2 regions of the Stenotrophomonas sp. ZAC14D1_NAIMI4_1 genome follow, and region 2 is predicted to be linked to the other one. Evidence: predicted binding sites of a transcription regulator. Region 2 holds the regulator's gene; the other holds the start of a gene.

Region 1 (7,899 bases), 1.9 Mb from region 2:
GGCCAATCCCGGCTTCGCCGCCATCGCCGAGCACCACGCCGACGGCCAGCAGGCCCTCGCGCTGAGCGAGCTGGTGCCGCTGCTGCAGGCCGGTAGCGATCGGCCGCTGCAGCGACTGCGCGTGGATGCCACCGGCCAGCGCCCCTCGGTGGCGCGCTTCGCTGGCGGCAAGGACCACTGGGTCTATTTCAACCCTTACAACGGCGAACGCTTCAGCCACCTGCGTGGCCAGGCGTTCTTCGACTTCGTCGAAGACCTGCACCGGCACCTGGCCGCTGGCGAGCGCGGCAAGGTCGTGGTCGGCAGCTGCGCCATCGCGCTGCTGTTCTTCGCGCTGTCCGGCCTCTACCTGCGCTGGCCACGGCGCTGGTGGCACTGGCGCAGCTGGCTGGCGGTGGAATGGAAACGCAGCGGCCGCGGCTTCCTGTGGAGCCTGCACTCGGTGGTCGGCACCTGGGTGCTGCTGATCTACCTGATGAGTGCGCTGACCGGCCTGTGGTGGTCGTTCGACTGGTACCGCAGCGCGGCCAACAGCGTGCTGGGCGTGCCTGCACCGGCAAAGCACAAGGTTGCCCCGGATGCGACCCTCGACCTGCAGCACGTTGAGGACACGCTGTATGCGCAGCCCGGTGTGCGCAGCGGCTACATCGACCTGCGCCTGCCGGAAAAGCCGGGCCAGGTGCTGAACGTGCGGGTGATGTCCGGTGACCCTGCCCTGCGCGGCGGCCACCACGACCGCGCGCACGACCTGCTGCAGCTGGACCCGGCCAGCGGCGCACTGCTGGAAGCGCGCCCCTACGAGCGCCAGGGCAGCGGCGGCAAGCTGGCCACCAGCATGTTCGCACTGCATTCGGGCAGCTACTTCGGCCTGCCCGGCCGGGTGGTGGTGATGCTCAGCAGCCTGGCCATGAGCCTGTTCTTCATTACCGGCTGGATGCTGTACCTGGACCGCCGGCGCAGCCAGCGCGCGGCACGAGCGCTGCGGCAGACCCTGCCCGCAGCGCAGGAAAGCGGCGGCGAAGGCACGCCGTGGCGGGTGATCCACGCCAGCCAGAGTGGCCTGGCCGAACAGCTGGCCTGGCGCGCGGCGGCACAGCTGCAGGCCGCCGGCCACCCGGTGCAGGTGCTGCCGCTGGCGCGGGTGACCGCTGCGCTGCTGCAGGACAGCCCGCAGGTCCTGTTCGTGCTCAGCACCTTCGGCGATGGCGAGCCGCCGGACAGCGCGCGCCGTGCGGCACGCCTGCTGCTGGCCCAGAACGTGGATCTCTCGGGCCTGCGCCATGGCGTCCTGGCGCTGGGTGATCGGCAGTACCCGCATTACTGCGCGTTCGGTGCACAGGTGGACGCGTGGCTGGCAGGCAACGGGGCACGGCCCCTGTTCCCGCGCATCGACGTGGATGCCGCCTCGGTGGTGGCCCTGCGCCAGTGGCAGCGCGAGCTGGGCGCACTGACCGGCATCGACACCGATGACAGCGTGCTGCCGCCGGCCACGCAGATGCACGACTGGCAGCTGCTGGAACGCGAAGCATTGAATCCGGGCAGCCTGGGCGGCGCGATCTGGAAGATCCGTCTGGCACCGCCTGCCGACACGACCTGGCAGGCCGGCGACATCCTGCACATTGCACCGCGCAACAGCGTGCAGCACACCACGACGGTGCTGGAAGCACGCGGGCTGGACCCGCTGCAGCCACTGCTGCTCGACGGTGGCACCCGCACGCTGCTGGACCTGGCAGGCGAACGCGTGCTGCCCGACGAAGGCGCCGCGCTGCCGGTACAGGACGCTGCGCTGTGGCTGGCGGGCCTGCCGATGCTGCCTGGGCGCGAGTACTCCATCGCGTCGTGTGCCGCCGATGGTGCAGTGGAACTGGTGGTGCGCCTGGTGCACGACGCTGCGGGCCGCCCCGGCCTGGGCTCGGGCTGGCTGTCGCTGCACGCGCCGCTGGTCAGCCGCATTGCCGCGCGCGTGCACCGCAACCCTGGCTTCCACCGCCAGGCCGGCGCGCCGATGGTGCTGGTCGGCAACGGTACCGGCATTGCCGGCCTGCGCAGCCTGCTGCGCGAAGCCGCCCAGCATGGCGAACACGGCCATTGGCTGCTGTTCGGCGAGCGCCAGCGCGCGCACGACCAGCTGTTCGGCGAGGAGATCGCGCAGTGGCAGGCCGAGGGCCACGTGGCGCGCGTTGACCTGGCGTTCTCGCGTGATGCCGATGGCGGCGGCTACGTGCAGCACCAGCTGCAGGCCGCTACGGCGGAACTGCAGGCATGGCTGGCGCGTGGGGCGGTGATCCACGTGTGTGGCTCGCTGCAGGGCATGGCCGAAGGCGTTGACCAGGTGCTGCGTGCGGCGCTGGGCGATGATGCGGTGGAGACGCTGCTGGAGAGCGGGCACTACCGCCGCGACGTGTATTGATCCCCCTCTGGTAGTGCCGGCCGCTGGCCGGCATGACCATGGAAATGCCGGCCAGCGGCCGGCACCACCGGAGTTCTATCACGCCGCCACGCGCGGGCGTCGCTCCGGTTGCAGGCGGAACGCCGATACCGCTTCGGCCAGAGCCTGGACCTGCGTCTGCATGTGCGCGGTGGAGGCACCGGCTTCCTCCACCAGGCTGGCATTGCGCTGGGTGCTCGATTCCATCTGCACGATGGTCTGGTTCACCTGGGCGATGCCCGCGTGCTGGTCCTGCGATGCGCTGCGGATGGCGGTGAGCAGTTCCGCCAGCTGCTGCACGCTGCCGACGATCTCGCCCATGGTGGTGCCGGCCTGTTCGGCCTGCACATTGCCCTGGCCGACGCGGGCCACCGAGTCCTCAATCAGGCCCTTGATCTGCTTGGCAGCCTCGGCGCTGCGCTGTGCCAGCAACCGCACTTCGGAGGCCACCACGGCGAAACTGCGGCCCTGTTCGCCGGCACGCGCGGCTTCCACGGCGGCGTTCAGCGCCAGGATGTTGGTCTGGAACGCGATGCCATCGATCAGTTGGGTGATGTCACCGATGCGGCGCGACGCTTCGCTGATGCCGTGCATGGTGGCCACCACCTGGCCCACGGCCTGGCCGCCTCGTGCGGCCACCGCCGCCGCGCCCTGCACCAGCGCATCGGCACGGCCGGCGGCGTCGGCGTTGCGGCCGACGGTGTCGGTCAGCTCGTGCATCGACGCAGCCGTTTCTTCCAGGTTGGCCGCCTGCTGCTCGGTGCGCTGCGAGAGATCATGGTGGCCGGCGACGATCTCGCCCACGCCCACGTCCAGCCGCGAGGTGGCCTGCTGGATGCGGGTGACGATGCGGCCGAGCTGGCCGACGGTGGCATTGGCATCGTCGCGCATGCGCGCGAACACGCCCTGCAGGTCGCCTTCCATGCGCACGCTCAGGTCACCCCGGGCCAGTGCTGCCAGCAGCGCCTGCAGGTCGCCCAGGTTGGTTTCGAATGTGGCCAGCAGGTGGTTGATGCTGGTGGACAGCGTGCGCACGAAGCCCTGCTTGCCCTCCAGGGCGATGCGGCCGTGCAGTTCGCCGTGTGCGGCGGCGTCGACCAGTGCGGCCACTTCGGTTTCCAGCAGGGTTTCCAGCGCGCGGCTGCGCCATTCCACCGCCACGCCGAGGAAGTGATCCTCGTCGATGATGGCGTTGGCGATGAGCTGGTAGCGCACGCCGAGATGATTGATCTCGCGCTCCTCGCGTCGGCGTACGCCCGCCAGGCTGGTCATCGCCGGGTGCAGGCGCACGGCATCGCTGCCAACCAGCGCGTCGGCCTGCATGCCCAGCTGTTGCAGCAGCGCGGGATTGGCGTAGGCCACCTGCCCTTCCGCGTCGATCACCATCAACCCGGTCTGTGCGCTGTCCAGTGCCTGGCGCACGCGGGTATTGCCACGGGCGACCGCGCGTTCCTCCTCGATGCGCGCGCGCAGGCGCTGCTGCATGTCGATCAGGCGCTGCGCCAACTGGCCGATCTCATCGTTGGCGTTGTGCACGCGCAGGGTGGTGTCCAGGCGATCGTCGGCGATGTCACTGGCAAAGCGCAGGGTGTCCTGGATCGGGCGCCGCACGGCGCGCAGCACCAGCACCAGGCTGGTGATCAGCACGCCGGCCACCAGGGCCAGCGTCGCGGCGAACAGCACGCTCAGGGTGCGTGCACCGGCCTGCTGGCGTGCCTGCGCCTGGGCCAGCGCCTGCACCTGTGCCTTCTGGAACGCGGCCAGTGCCGGCGCCACGCCGGCCGCAGCATCGACCAGCGACTGTGCTTCCACATCCAGGCCGACGCGGGCGGCGGTGTAGCCCAGCAGCGCCGTCTGGTAGGCATCCATGTCGGCACGCAGGCTTTCCTGCGCCTCGGCCGGCAACCCGGCCAGGGCCAGGTCGAAAGGCAGCTTCTCCTCGCTGGCCCGGTCGGCGTGGGTGGAGTCGCCATCGAGCAGCAGCAGGGCCTCCTGCCGGCGCATCTTCTGCACGTGCAGTTCCAGTGCCGGACGCTGCAGCGCAGCCACGTTCGCCTGCAGCGCATCGGCAGCCTGCTGCAGCTGTGCGGCCAGGCCGGCGTCGCCGCGGCCCATTTCATCCACGCGCTCGAACAGGGCGGCGATGCCCTGCGAGAACCCGTCGACCGCCTCGGCCAGGGACTGCAGCGCCTTGCGACGGGCCGCATCCATCGGCATCGCGCGCAGCGCCTGCAGGTCGTCCTTCAGTTCCTGCTGGGTGGCCAGCAGCTGGCTGCGGTCGGCATCGTCGAAACTGCGCGCATACTGGGTCTGCAGGCGCCGCGCTTCGGCCACGCGGGTGGCCAGCGCCGCCGCCAGATCGCTGCCACGCTGGTAGCTGGCCTGGGTGCGGGCGGCCTGCCCGCTTGCGTGGCCGGTCCAGGCGTAGGCGCCGGCAATGGCGACCAGGCCCAGGCCGCAGACCCACAGGGTGGCCTTCAGTTTGTCGGCCACGCTGAGCCGGTGCGGCTGCAGCCAGCGCAACAGGGCAGGAAACGCCGAGCGCAGCCCAACCAGGCGGGTGCGCAGGGACCGAAGGCGAACAACCGCGGTCGACATGACAGACTCCAGGCGAAAGGACGCACCTGTATCGGCCCGGATCAGAAAGACTTTAGGATTGTTTTCCGCATCGGGCCGCCGAGCCGGCGGTCGCGGTCTTTGTACCGGCCGCAGGCGACGGGGCGATGACATCGGCGCCCGCCCTTGACCTCAACCCCGGTTGCGGTTGCACAGTAGGTGCCCCTGCCCCGCCTGGTGCCGTCATGACCGCGCTCGACATCCCCCGTTACCTGCAGCGCTTGCAGTTGCAGGCCGCGCCGCCGGCCACCCTGGCCGGGCTGACCCTGCTGCAGCAGCGCCACAACGCCCATGTGCCGTTCGAGACCCTGACCTGCCTGCTGCGCGACCCCGTGCCGATCGACCTGGACCGCGTGCAACGCAAGCTGCTGGAGGCGCAGCGCGGGGGCTACTGCTTCGAGCTCAATGGCGCCTTCCTCGCGCTGCTGCAGTCGCTGGGCTTCGACGCCCATGCGTTGAGTGCGCGCGTGCTGCTGTCGGCCGGCGAAGGTGAACTGACGCCGCGCACGCACCTGTTGATCCGGGTGCGGCTGGATGGCGAGGACTGGCTGGTGGATACCGGCTTCGGCAGCCTGACCCCGACCGTACCGCTGCGCCTGCACGCGCCCTCGGCGCAGGACACGCCGCACGAGCGCTACCGGCTGCAGCGGCTGGACGATGGCGATTTCCTGCTGGCAGCCAGCAGCGGCGAGGACTGGCGTCCGCTGTACCGCTTCGACCTTACGTCGCCCGCGGCGGCCGACAACGAGGTGGGCAACTGGTATGTGTGCACACACCCGCAGTCGAGTTTCCCCGGGGAACTGCGTGCGTCGCTGACCTGGCCGGAAGGACGCCGCACGGTTGGCAGCGGCCAGTACACCGAGTACCGCCCGGGAAAGGCGCCGGAGAAGCGCGCACTGCGCGACGTGGCCGACGTACGGCAGGTGCTGCAGGAAGGGTTTGGCATAAGGCTGCCGGAGGATGCGCGGCTGGACCCGGCCATTGCCGGGTGGCTGCAGCGGTGGCAGGCGACGGCCGTGTAGAGTCGAGCTTGCTCGACTGGGTGCGCGAAGCAGTCGAGCAAGCTCGACTCTACGGGCCAACGGCAGCCGAGCATGGGCTCGGCTCTACAGAGTGGTGTCAGGTCGCTATCGGGGCCTGTACGGCGATGCGGTTGCCTTCGCTGTCGGCGATCTCCGCCACGCGCCAGCCGCCGGCCTCGGCAGGGCCGAAACGCAGCGCGGCACCGGCCTGCAGCGCGCGGGCCAGGCTGGCGTCCAGATCATCGACACCGATGTAGATGCGCGCGCCCTGCTCGGACGGGCGATAGTCCGCGCCGTGCACCAGGGCCATGCTGGCGCCGCCGGCGTCATCCTCGAACGGCAGGTAGGCCATCGTGCAGTCGTGCACATGCACCGGAGCGTCGATCACCACCTGCAGCCACTGCTGGTAGAACGCGATGGCGCGGGCGAGGTCGGCCACCGCAATCTCGACATGCATGACAGGGTTCATCGCTGCACCACTCCGCTTCAGATGATGCGCAGGGTAATCGCCTTCAGCACCGCGCGGGTACGGTCGCGCGTGCCGAGCTTGTCGAGGATGGTGGACACGTAGTTCTTCACCGTGCCTTCGGCCAGGAACAGGCTGCGCGCGATTTCCTTGTTGCTGTAGCCGCCGGCCAGCAGGCGCAGGATGGCCACTTCGCGTTCGCCGAAGGTATCGCTGGGCGGTGCTTCGTCGTGGAAACGGTAGCGCGAGCGCACCGGTTCGGTGCTGACCGGCAGCAGCAGGGTTTCGCCGGCGGCCACCCGCTCGATCGCCTCGCGCAGGTCGGCCGGCGCCGCATCCTTCAACAGGAACCCCTGTGCACCGGCTTCGCTGGCGCGCAGCAGCAGGTCGCTTTCATCGAAGGTGGTCAGCAGCAGGCAGGGTGTGGCATCGCCGCGGGCGCGCAGCTGGCGCAGCGCCCCGATGCCATCCAGGCCGGGCATGCGGATATCGCTGAGCACCACGTCCACCGGCTGGGTGGCCAGTGCATCCAGCAGCGCCTGGCCATCCTCGGCTTCCAGCACCACCTGTACGCCCAGCCCCTGCAGCAGCGCGCGCAGCCCGGCACGGACCAAGGCCTGGTCATCGGCCAGGGCGACGCGGATCGGTGCGCCGCTCATGCCGGCAACCGCGCGATCAGGTGCATGCCACCCTGCTCGGTACGGGCCAGCTCCAGCTGGCCGTGCACGTCGGCCAGGCGCTCGCGCATGCCGGAAATGCCATTGCCTTCGCGGATGCGCTCGGCGCGCTGTCCGTCATCGCGGATATCGATACGCAACCTGGATTCCTCTTCCGTCATTGTCAGCCACACGTTATCGGCTTCGCCATGCCGTGCGGCATTGGTCAGGGCTTCCTGCACCAGGCGCAGCACGGTCTCGGCCGTGCGCGGGTCGGTCACCCGCACGCCATCGGCGATCTGCAGCTGCAGGCGCGGGCGCGGAAACGGCGCGGCCAATGCATGCAGGGCGGTATCCAGGTCCAGGCCACGGTCATCGCGCATGGACTGCACGACCTGGCGGATGTCGGACAGCAGTTCGCCGGACAGCTGTTCGGCGGTCTGCAGGCCCTCGCGCCCGGCCAGTACCGGATCGGCGGCCAGCGCCCGCAGGTTGAGGCGCATGGCCGTGAGCTTGTGCCCCGCCACGTCGTGCAGCTCGCGCGCCAGGCGCAGCCGCTCGGCATCGCGGGCGCTGTCGGCCAGCAGGGCACGGGTGGCCAGCAGATCGGCGTTGACCCGCGCCAGCTCGTCGCGGGCCAGCGCCGTGCTGCGTGCGTAGTGCGCGGTCAGCGCGGCGAAGGCCTGGAACCCACCGTACAGCAGCACCACC
Region 2 (7,899 bases):
CAGCGAGGTGCGTGGGGCGTGCAGCACCTCCATCACGCGCGCCAGCGGCAGCGCATAGATGTCTTCGCCGGCCTGCACCAGCAGCGTCGGCAGGATGGCCAGGGTGAGTGGCACGCGGATCAGGAAGCGGCTGCCACGGCCTAGTTCCGACTGGATCTGGATCTGGCCGCTCAGTTCGCGGATACGAGACTGCACCACGTCCATGCCCACGCCGCGGCCGGAAATATCGGTGACCTGCTGCTTGGTCGAGAAGCCGGGCAGGAACACCAGGTGCAGGCACTCCTCGCTGCTCAGGCGGGCGGCGGCTTCCGGATCGATCAGGCCCTTCTCGCGTGCCTTGGCGCGCAGCTTTTCCGGATCGATGCCGGCGCCGTCGTCCTGCACTTCGATGCTGACGTAGTCGCCTTCCTGCTGCGCCGACAGGCGCACATGGCCCATCCGCGGCTTGCCCTGGGCTTCGCGCAGGTCGGGCATTTCCACGCCGTGGTCGATGGCGTTGCGCACCAGGTGCACCAGCGGGTCGGCCAGCGCTTCGACCAGGTTGCGGTCCAGTTCGGTCTCGGCGCCGATCAGCTCCAGGTCCACTTCCTTCTGCAGCGAACGGGCGACGTCGCGGGCCACCTTCGGGAAGCGCGAGAACACCTTGCCCACCGGCTGCATGCGGGTGCGCATGACCGCCGACTGCAGGCGGGCGGTGGCGATGTCCAGCGTCGACACCGCCCGATCCAGCTCTTCGTCGCGCAGGCGGGTGCGCAGGGTCTTCAGCCGGTTCCGTGACAGCACCAGTTCGCCGATCAGGTTGACGATCGCATCCAGGCGCTTGGTGTCCACGCGCACGGTGTGTTCGGCTTCGGCCACCGGCTTGTTCGCGGCCGGCTTGGCGGCCGCGCGCGGGGCGGGTGCCGGGGCCGGTGCGGCGGCCACCGGTGCGGCGGCCACGGGCTTGGCGCCCGGGACGGCGCCACCATGCAGCTGGTCGAGCAGGGCTTCGAACTCGTCTTCGCTGATCAGGCCATCATCGGCCTTCTTCGGCGGCGCGACGGCAGTCGGTGCGCTGCTGCCATGCAGCTGGTCGAGCAGGGCCTCGAACTCATCGTCGGTGATCAGGTCGCTGCCGGCAGCGGCCGGGGTGGCGGCTGCGGCGGCGCTCGATGCGGGGCTCGCTCCGCCATGCACGTCGAACTGGGCGATCAGTTCCGGCGGGGCGTAGCCGGGTTCAGTGCCGGCGGACACCGCATCGAGCATCGACTGCAGGTAATCCAGCGACTGCTGGGCGGCATCGAAGTGATGGGCCTGCAGCACGGCCTGGCCGGCACGCGCCGCGCCCAGCGCTTCTTCGGCGGCATGGCACAGCTCGACCATGGCGGTGATGCCGAGGAAGCCGGCGCCGCCCTTCAGCGTGTGGTAGCCGCGGAAGACCGCATTGAGCTGGTCGTTGTCCTGGGGTGCCTGTTCCAGCGACACCAGCTGTTCGCCCAGGCGATCCAGGATTTCCTGCGCCTCGATGATGAAATCGGCAGTGATGTCGTCGGCAACAGCGCTCATGCTTACAGCCCCAGGTCCGACAGCAGGTCGTCGGCGTCGTTCTGCGAGACCGCGTGGCGGTCCAGTCCCTTCAGTGCCGGCCCGGCCAGTTCAGGGTCGGTGCGATGCTGTTCCGGCGGCAGGCCGAGCGCGCCAAAGCCTTCGTGCACGCGGCGGACGATGCCGACCACGCGACGGATGATCTGCCCGGTCAGGTCCTGGTAGCTCTGGGTCAGGGCGATCTCGGTCAGGTTGTGGCGGATGCGTTCCAGCTGCGCGTCCTGGCCCGGCTGCAGGCCATCGGCACGCAGCTGTTCGGTCAGGGCGCGGCATTCTTCGGCCAGGTCCAGGGTGCGGTGGGTGGCCTGTTCGGTCATCGCCACGACGTGGTCCAGGCGTGCGCAGGCATCATCCAGCTCGCCGGCCTCGTCGGGCACGGTCGGCAGCTCGCCCAGGGCCTGGCCGAGTTCGCGGGCCAGCCGCGAAAGACCGCTCATCATCGGCTGGGTGCGCGCGGCCACCAGGCTGTCGATGCGCTGGCGCCAGGCGGCCTCGTCACCGGATTCCAATGCATCCAGGGCTTCCTGCAGGCGCAGGGCAAGGGCGCTTCTGTCGACCTGTGCGTCCATCAGGCGCTCGCCGCCAGGCGTTCGAAGATCTTGCCCAGCTTTTCTTCCAGGGTCTGCGCGGTGAACGGCTTGATGATGTAGCCGTTGACGCCGCTCTGGGCCGCTTCGATGATCTGCTCGCGCTTTGCTTCGGCGGTGACCATCAGCACCGGCAGGGTCTTCAGCTTGGCATCGGCACGGATCGCCTTCAGCAGCTCGATGCCGGTCATCACCGGCATGTTCCAGTCGGTGACCACGAAATCGAACGGCTGGCTCTGCAGCATCGACAGCGCGGCATGCCCGTCCTCGGCTTCGGCGGTGTTGGTGAAGCCCAGATCGCCCAGCAGGTTCTTGACGATGCGACGCATGGTCGAGAAGTCGTCGACGATCAGGATGCGCATGTTCTTGTTCAAAGCAGAGTTCCTTTGTTGTTCACTGCGGGCGGCCGGGGGCAGCCGCCTCGCGCATGTTCATTGTTCGAGGCCGGCGTCGACCGCCTCGAACACCTTGAGCCGGCCGCGCAGGCGCAGCACGGCCTGGCCGTGGATCTGGCAGACCCGCGATTCGCTCACGCCGAGCACCGCGCCGATCTCCTTCAGGTTCAGCTCCTGCTCGTAGTACAGCGAGAGCACCAGCTGTTCGCGCTCGGGCAGGTGGCCGATGGCCTTGCCCAGCTCGCGGCCGAACTCGCCACGCTCCAGCACCTGCTGCGGGGTCGGGCCACCCTGGGCGACCGTATCCAGCTCGCCCTGGTCCTCGATGCGCGACTCCAGGCTCAGCACCTGGCCGCGCGAGGCGTCTTCCATCAGGCGCAGGTACTCGGGCAGGGGCATGTCCATCGCCGCGGCCACTTCAGTGGCGCTGGCGGCACGGCCGCTGCTCTGTTCCAGCCGGCGGATGGTGGCGGCCGCGTCGCGGGCACGGCGGTGCACCGAACGCGGCACCCAGTCGCCACGGCGGATCTCGTCGATCATCGAGCCACGGATGCGGATCGAGGCGTAGGTCTCGAACGAGGCGCCCTGGTCGGCGTCGTAGCTTCGCGAGGCTTCGATCAGGCCCATCATGCCGGCCTGGATCAGGTCGTCCACCTCGACGCTGGCCGGCAGGCGCGCCGCCAGGTGGTGGGCGATGCGCCGCACCAGGTCCGAGTGCTGGGCGATGACGTCGGTCGCGCTCGAGCGCTGGACTTCCTTGTACTGGGCTGCGCCTTTCATACGGTCACCCCACGCTGCTTGAGGATGCGTTCGAGGAAGAATTCGACGCCACCACGCGGTTCGGTCGGCGCCTGCCAGCGGGCGGTACGGCGGGCGATCTCGGTGATCGCCAGCGCGGCCGGGCTGGACGGGTAGGCCTTGACCACCGGCTGCTGGCGCTGCACCGACAGGCGCAGCCAGTCATCCTGCGGCACGCAGCCGAGGTAGTTCAGCGAGACATCGGCGAGGAACTTCTCGCAGACGCGGGTCAGCTTCTCGTACAGCACGCGGCCTTCGTTGGGGTCGCGCACCATGTTGGCCACCACCTGGATGCGATCCACGCCACGTTCGCGCGACAGCACCTTGATGAGCGCGTAGGCGTCGGTGATCGAGGCCGGCTCATCGCAGACCACCACCACGGTGTCCTGCGCGGCCTGGCAGAAGGTCAGCACGCCGTCGTTGATGCCGGCGGCGGTGTCCACCACCATGATGTCCAGCTCGCGTTCCAGCTCGGAGAACACGTTGACCAGGCCGACATGTTCGGCTGGGGCCAGTTCGGCCATGTGCCGGCGGCCCGACGCGGCCGGTACCACCAGCACGCCGTTGGGGCCCTCGATGATCACGTCTTCCAGGCTGCAGCGGCCGGCCACCAGGTCGGCCAGGGTGAACTTGGGGTTCAGGCCGAGGATGACGTCGATGTTGGCCAGGCCGAGGTCGGCGTCCAGCAGCAGGGTGCGTTTGCCCATGCCGGCCAGCGCCACGGCCAGGTTGGCCGACACGTTGGTCTTGCCCACGCCGCCCTTGCCGCCGGTCACCGCGATGGTGCGGACAGGGCCGAGCGGCTCGCTGCGGGTAGCCGACAGCGGGAAGGTATTGGTCAGCTTGGCGTACTCACGCGACGGCATGGTTCAACTCCGGGTTGCAGGGCATATCGGCCGCTCGGCGCAAATCTTCAAGGCGAAGTACGAGATTGGCTGCACTGGCCCGGTGCAGGTCCTCCGGGACGTCCTGGCCATCGGTCACCCAGGTGATCGGCAGGGCATGGTCGACGGCCACCGACAGGGCGTTGCCGAAGCGGCCGGTCTCGTCCAGCTTGCTCAGCACCAGGCCCTGCAGGTTGGCCGCGCCGAAGCGGCGGACGACCTCGTCCATGTCGCCGAAGCTGGTATTGGCCGGCAGTACCAGCAGGGTGCGCACCTGGCGGGCGGCCCGCAGCCACTGCAGCTGGGCGGCAAGGGCGCGATCACGCGGGCCCAGGCCGGCGGTATCGATCAGCACCAGCTTGTAGTCCTGCAGGCGCTCCAGCAGCTGGTCCAGGTCGGTGCCGCTGTTGGCTTCGTGCACCGCGATGCCGAGCTGGCGGCCGTAGCCGTACAGCTGCTCGCGGGCGCCGACGCGCAGGGTGTCGGTGGTCACCAGGGCCACGTCGCGCGGGGCGTGCTTCTCGGCGAAGCGCGAGGCCAGCTTGGCGATGGTGGTGGTCTTGCCGGCGCCGGTCGGGCCGACCAGGGCGATCACGCCGCCTTCTTCCAGCGGGTCGACCGGGGCGATCGGCAGCTTGCGCGAGATCAGCCCCAGCATCAGGCCGCGGCCGCGGTGGGCCTCGGTCTCCAGCGGGATCTGTATGGCCACGTCGCGGGCGAGGCCGGCATCGAAGCCGTACTCGTCCATCAGGTCCAGCGCGGTGGCGCGCACCGCACTGCCACGCAGGCGCTCGTCGGTGAAGCGGTTCATCTCACGCTCGATGACCTGGCGCATGCCGGCCACTTCCTGGCGAAGCTGGCGGATCTCGCCGTCATCGGCGGCCACCATGGTCAGGGCCGGGACCGGGGCCAGCTGCGGGGCCGGTGCCGGCGTCGGTGCGGCTTCGGCAAGCGGCGCTGCGTCGTTGGCAGGCGCGGCGGCGGCCGGGGCTTCCACGATGGCAGCGGTGGCCACGGCCGGGGCCATCTCCACCGGCGCTTCCACCGGGTCAGCGGCGACCGCAGGGGCCGGCAGCGGCAGCGGCGGCGGCAGCAGGGCGGCGCTGTCATCTTCCAGCGGCGGATCGATCAGGAAGCGGGCGCGGTTGATCGGCGCGGCGGCAACCGCTGCGGTACTGGCCGGCGGCGCGACGATGGCGTCGGCATACGGGGCGAAGATCTGTTCCGGCAGTGCCGATTCGTTGACGCTGGCGCGGGCCAAGGTGGAGGCGAAACCGGTGCTGCCACGGGTCGGCACGATCTCGTCGGCGCTGTCCAGGGTGCGGCCGGTGGCACCGACGGCGGCGCGGGCCAGGGCGGCGACCGCCGAGGTGGTGGCGGCCACCGGCTCGGCGGCCGGGGTCGCGCTGCGGCGGCGGGTCACGGCGGCGATCACGGCATCGGCGGCGCTGCGCGGCTTCGGCGGCGGCGGTGCGATCTCGCGGCGCGAGGCTTCCAGCGCACGCTGCACGGCACTCTCGTCGTAGTGGGCGGCGGCGACGATCTCGATGCCTTCCTCGATCCGGCGGTTGGACAGGATCACGGCGTCGGGGCCATGTTCCTTGCGCACCAGGTTCATGGCCGAGCGCATGTCGGCGGCGACGAATCGTTTGATTTTCATGCTGTGGTCACGGGACGAAGTCGGCGGAGTGGCGGTCGAGGAACGCGGGTGGTCGGTGGTCTGCACGGTTCGGGTTCCCCTTGGAATCTGTCGTGTGGTGCGGTTTGAAAGTGGTGTCTGTTTTCTGGCGCTTGGAAGGCGGGCGTCAGCTGATCGTTCCGACCAGCTTCAGGCGCTTGTCTTCCGGCACCTCGCTGTAGGCCAGGACCGACAGCGACGGAACGCTGTGGCGGACCAGGCGGGCCAGCGCGGCGCGCACCGGGCCCGGTACCAGCACTACTGCCGGCTCGTTTCGCGCTTCCTGCTTGCTGACACATTCGGCCAGGCTCTGGTGCAGTCGCTCTGCGAGTCCGGGTTCCAGCGCGGCGCCGTTGCCCTGCGTGGACTCCTGCAAGACACGTTCCAATTGCGGGTTGAGGGTGAACACCGGCAGCTCCGCCGACATTCCGGCGATCTCCTGCACGATGAAGCGGCCCAGCGCGGTACGCACGGCTGCGGTCAGCGTGGCCGGGTCCTGGCTGATGGGGGCGTGCTCGACCAGTGCTTCGGCGATCTTGCGCAGCTGGCGGATCGGAATGCGCTCGACCAGCAGGTTCTGCAGCACGCGCACCACCGCCGACAGCGGAAGCGCCTTGGGCGTCAGATCTTCGACGAGCTTGGGCGCGCTCTTGCCGAGGTTGGCCAGCAGGTGCTGCACTTCCTCGTGGCCCAGCAGTTCCGGCGCGTGTTCGCGGATCAGGTGGGACAGGTGCGTGGCGACCACGGTGGCCGGGTCGACCACGGTGTAGCCCATGGTCTCGGCCTGGGCGCGCTGGTGCGGCTGGATCCAGGTGGCATCCAGGCCGAAGGCGGGGTCCTTGCCGGCGATGCCTTCCAGCGGGCCCAGCGCACTGCCGGGGTCCAGCGCCAGTTCGCGGTCGGGGTGGATGTCGGCGGTGGCCACCGGCACGCCATGCACCAGCACGCGGTAGCCGTTGGCCGGCAGTTCCAGGTTGTCGCGGATATGCACGGAGGGGATCAGGAAGCCCACGTCCTGGGTCAGCTTGCGGCGCACGCCCTTGATGCGCGCCATCAGCTCGCCGCCCTGGTTGGCGTCCACCAGCGGGATCAGCCGGTAGCCCACTTCCAGGCCCAGCGGATCGACCGGGCGCAGCTCGTCCCAGCTCAGTTCGGCCGTGGGCGCGGGGCTGGGCTGGCGGCCCAGGGCGGCCAGCGCGGCGGCATCGCCGGACCCGGCGGCATCTTCGGCGGCCGGTGCCTGGCTCTTGCGGTACAGCTTCCAGGCGATGAAGCCGAGGATCGCGGCCAGCGTCAGGAAAGCGACGTTGGGCATGCCGGGGACCAGGCCGACCAGGCCGAGGATGCCGGCGGTGATCGCCAGTGCGCGGTACTGGCCGAACACCTGGCCGGTCATGGCCTGGGCCATGTCCTGCGAGCGCGAGGCGCGGGTGACCAGCATTGCCACGGCGCTGGAGATCAGCAGGGCCGGCAGCTGCGCCACCAGGCCGTCACCGATGGACAGCAGGGTGTAGGTGGCGGCGGCATCGCCGAACGGCATGCCATGCTGCAGCACGCCCACGGCCAGGCCGCCCAGCATGTTGATGAACAGGATCAGGATGCCGGCGATGGCGTCGCCGCGGATGAACTTGCTGGCACCGTCCATCGCACCGTAGAAGTCGGCTTCCTCGCGGACCTCTTCACGACGGGCCTTGGCTTCTTCACGCGTCAGCAAACCGGCGTTCAGATCGGCGTCGATGGCCATCTGCTTGCCGGGCATGGCGTCAAGGATGAAGCGCGCAGTCACTTCCGAGACGCGCCCGGCGCCCTTGGTGATGACCACGAAGTTGATGATGGTCAGGATGGCGAAGACCACGATGCCCACGGCGTAGTTGCCGCCGATGACGAATTCACCGAAGGCGGCGATGACCTTGCCGGCCGCCTCGTGGCCGTTCTGGCCGTGCAGCAGGATGACGCGGGTGGAGGCCACGTTC

Evidence for each region. The regulator FliA, encoded in region 2, starts transcription of late flagellar genes. The targets are predictions, from matches to a motif close to TAAAGTTTNNCNNNCNNNGGCCGATAA.
Region 1: C1927_RS18965 (methyl-accepting chemotaxis protein) is a predicted target of FliA. The motif match lies at 5,055-5,081, and genes of this name have one in related genera.

Annotation. Positions count from the first base shown of each region.
Region 1 covers NZ_CP026001.1:4,157,834-4,165,732, forward strand. Annotated here, with positions in the region: gene C1927_RS18960 (sulfite reductase flavoprotein subunit alpha) at 1-2,410, shown strand, start outside; gene C1927_RS18965 (methyl-accepting chemotaxis protein) at 2,489-5,026, opposite strand; gene C1927_RS18970 (arylamine N-acetyltransferase) at 5,230-6,066, shown strand; gene C1927_RS18975 (VOC family protein) at 6,164-6,535, opposite strand; gene C1927_RS18980 (response regulator transcription factor) at 6,553-7,191, opposite strand; gene C1927_RS18985 (histidine kinase) at 7,188-7,899, opposite strand, start outside.
Region 2 covers NZ_CP026001.1:2,271,932-2,279,830, forward strand. Annotated here, with positions in the region: gene C1927_RS10525 (chemotaxis protein CheA) at 1-1,545, opposite strand, end outside; gene C1927_RS10530 (protein phosphatase CheZ) at 1,548-2,153, opposite strand; gene cheY (chemotaxis response regulator CheY) at 2,153-2,545, opposite strand; gene C1927_RS10540 (RNA polymerase sigma factor FliA) at 2,603-3,346, opposite strand; gene C1927_RS10545 (MinD/ParA family protein) at 3,343-4,230, opposite strand; gene flhF (flagellar biosynthesis protein FlhF) at 4,217-5,908, opposite strand; gene flhA (flagellar biosynthesis protein FlhA) at 6,054-7,899, opposite strand, start outside.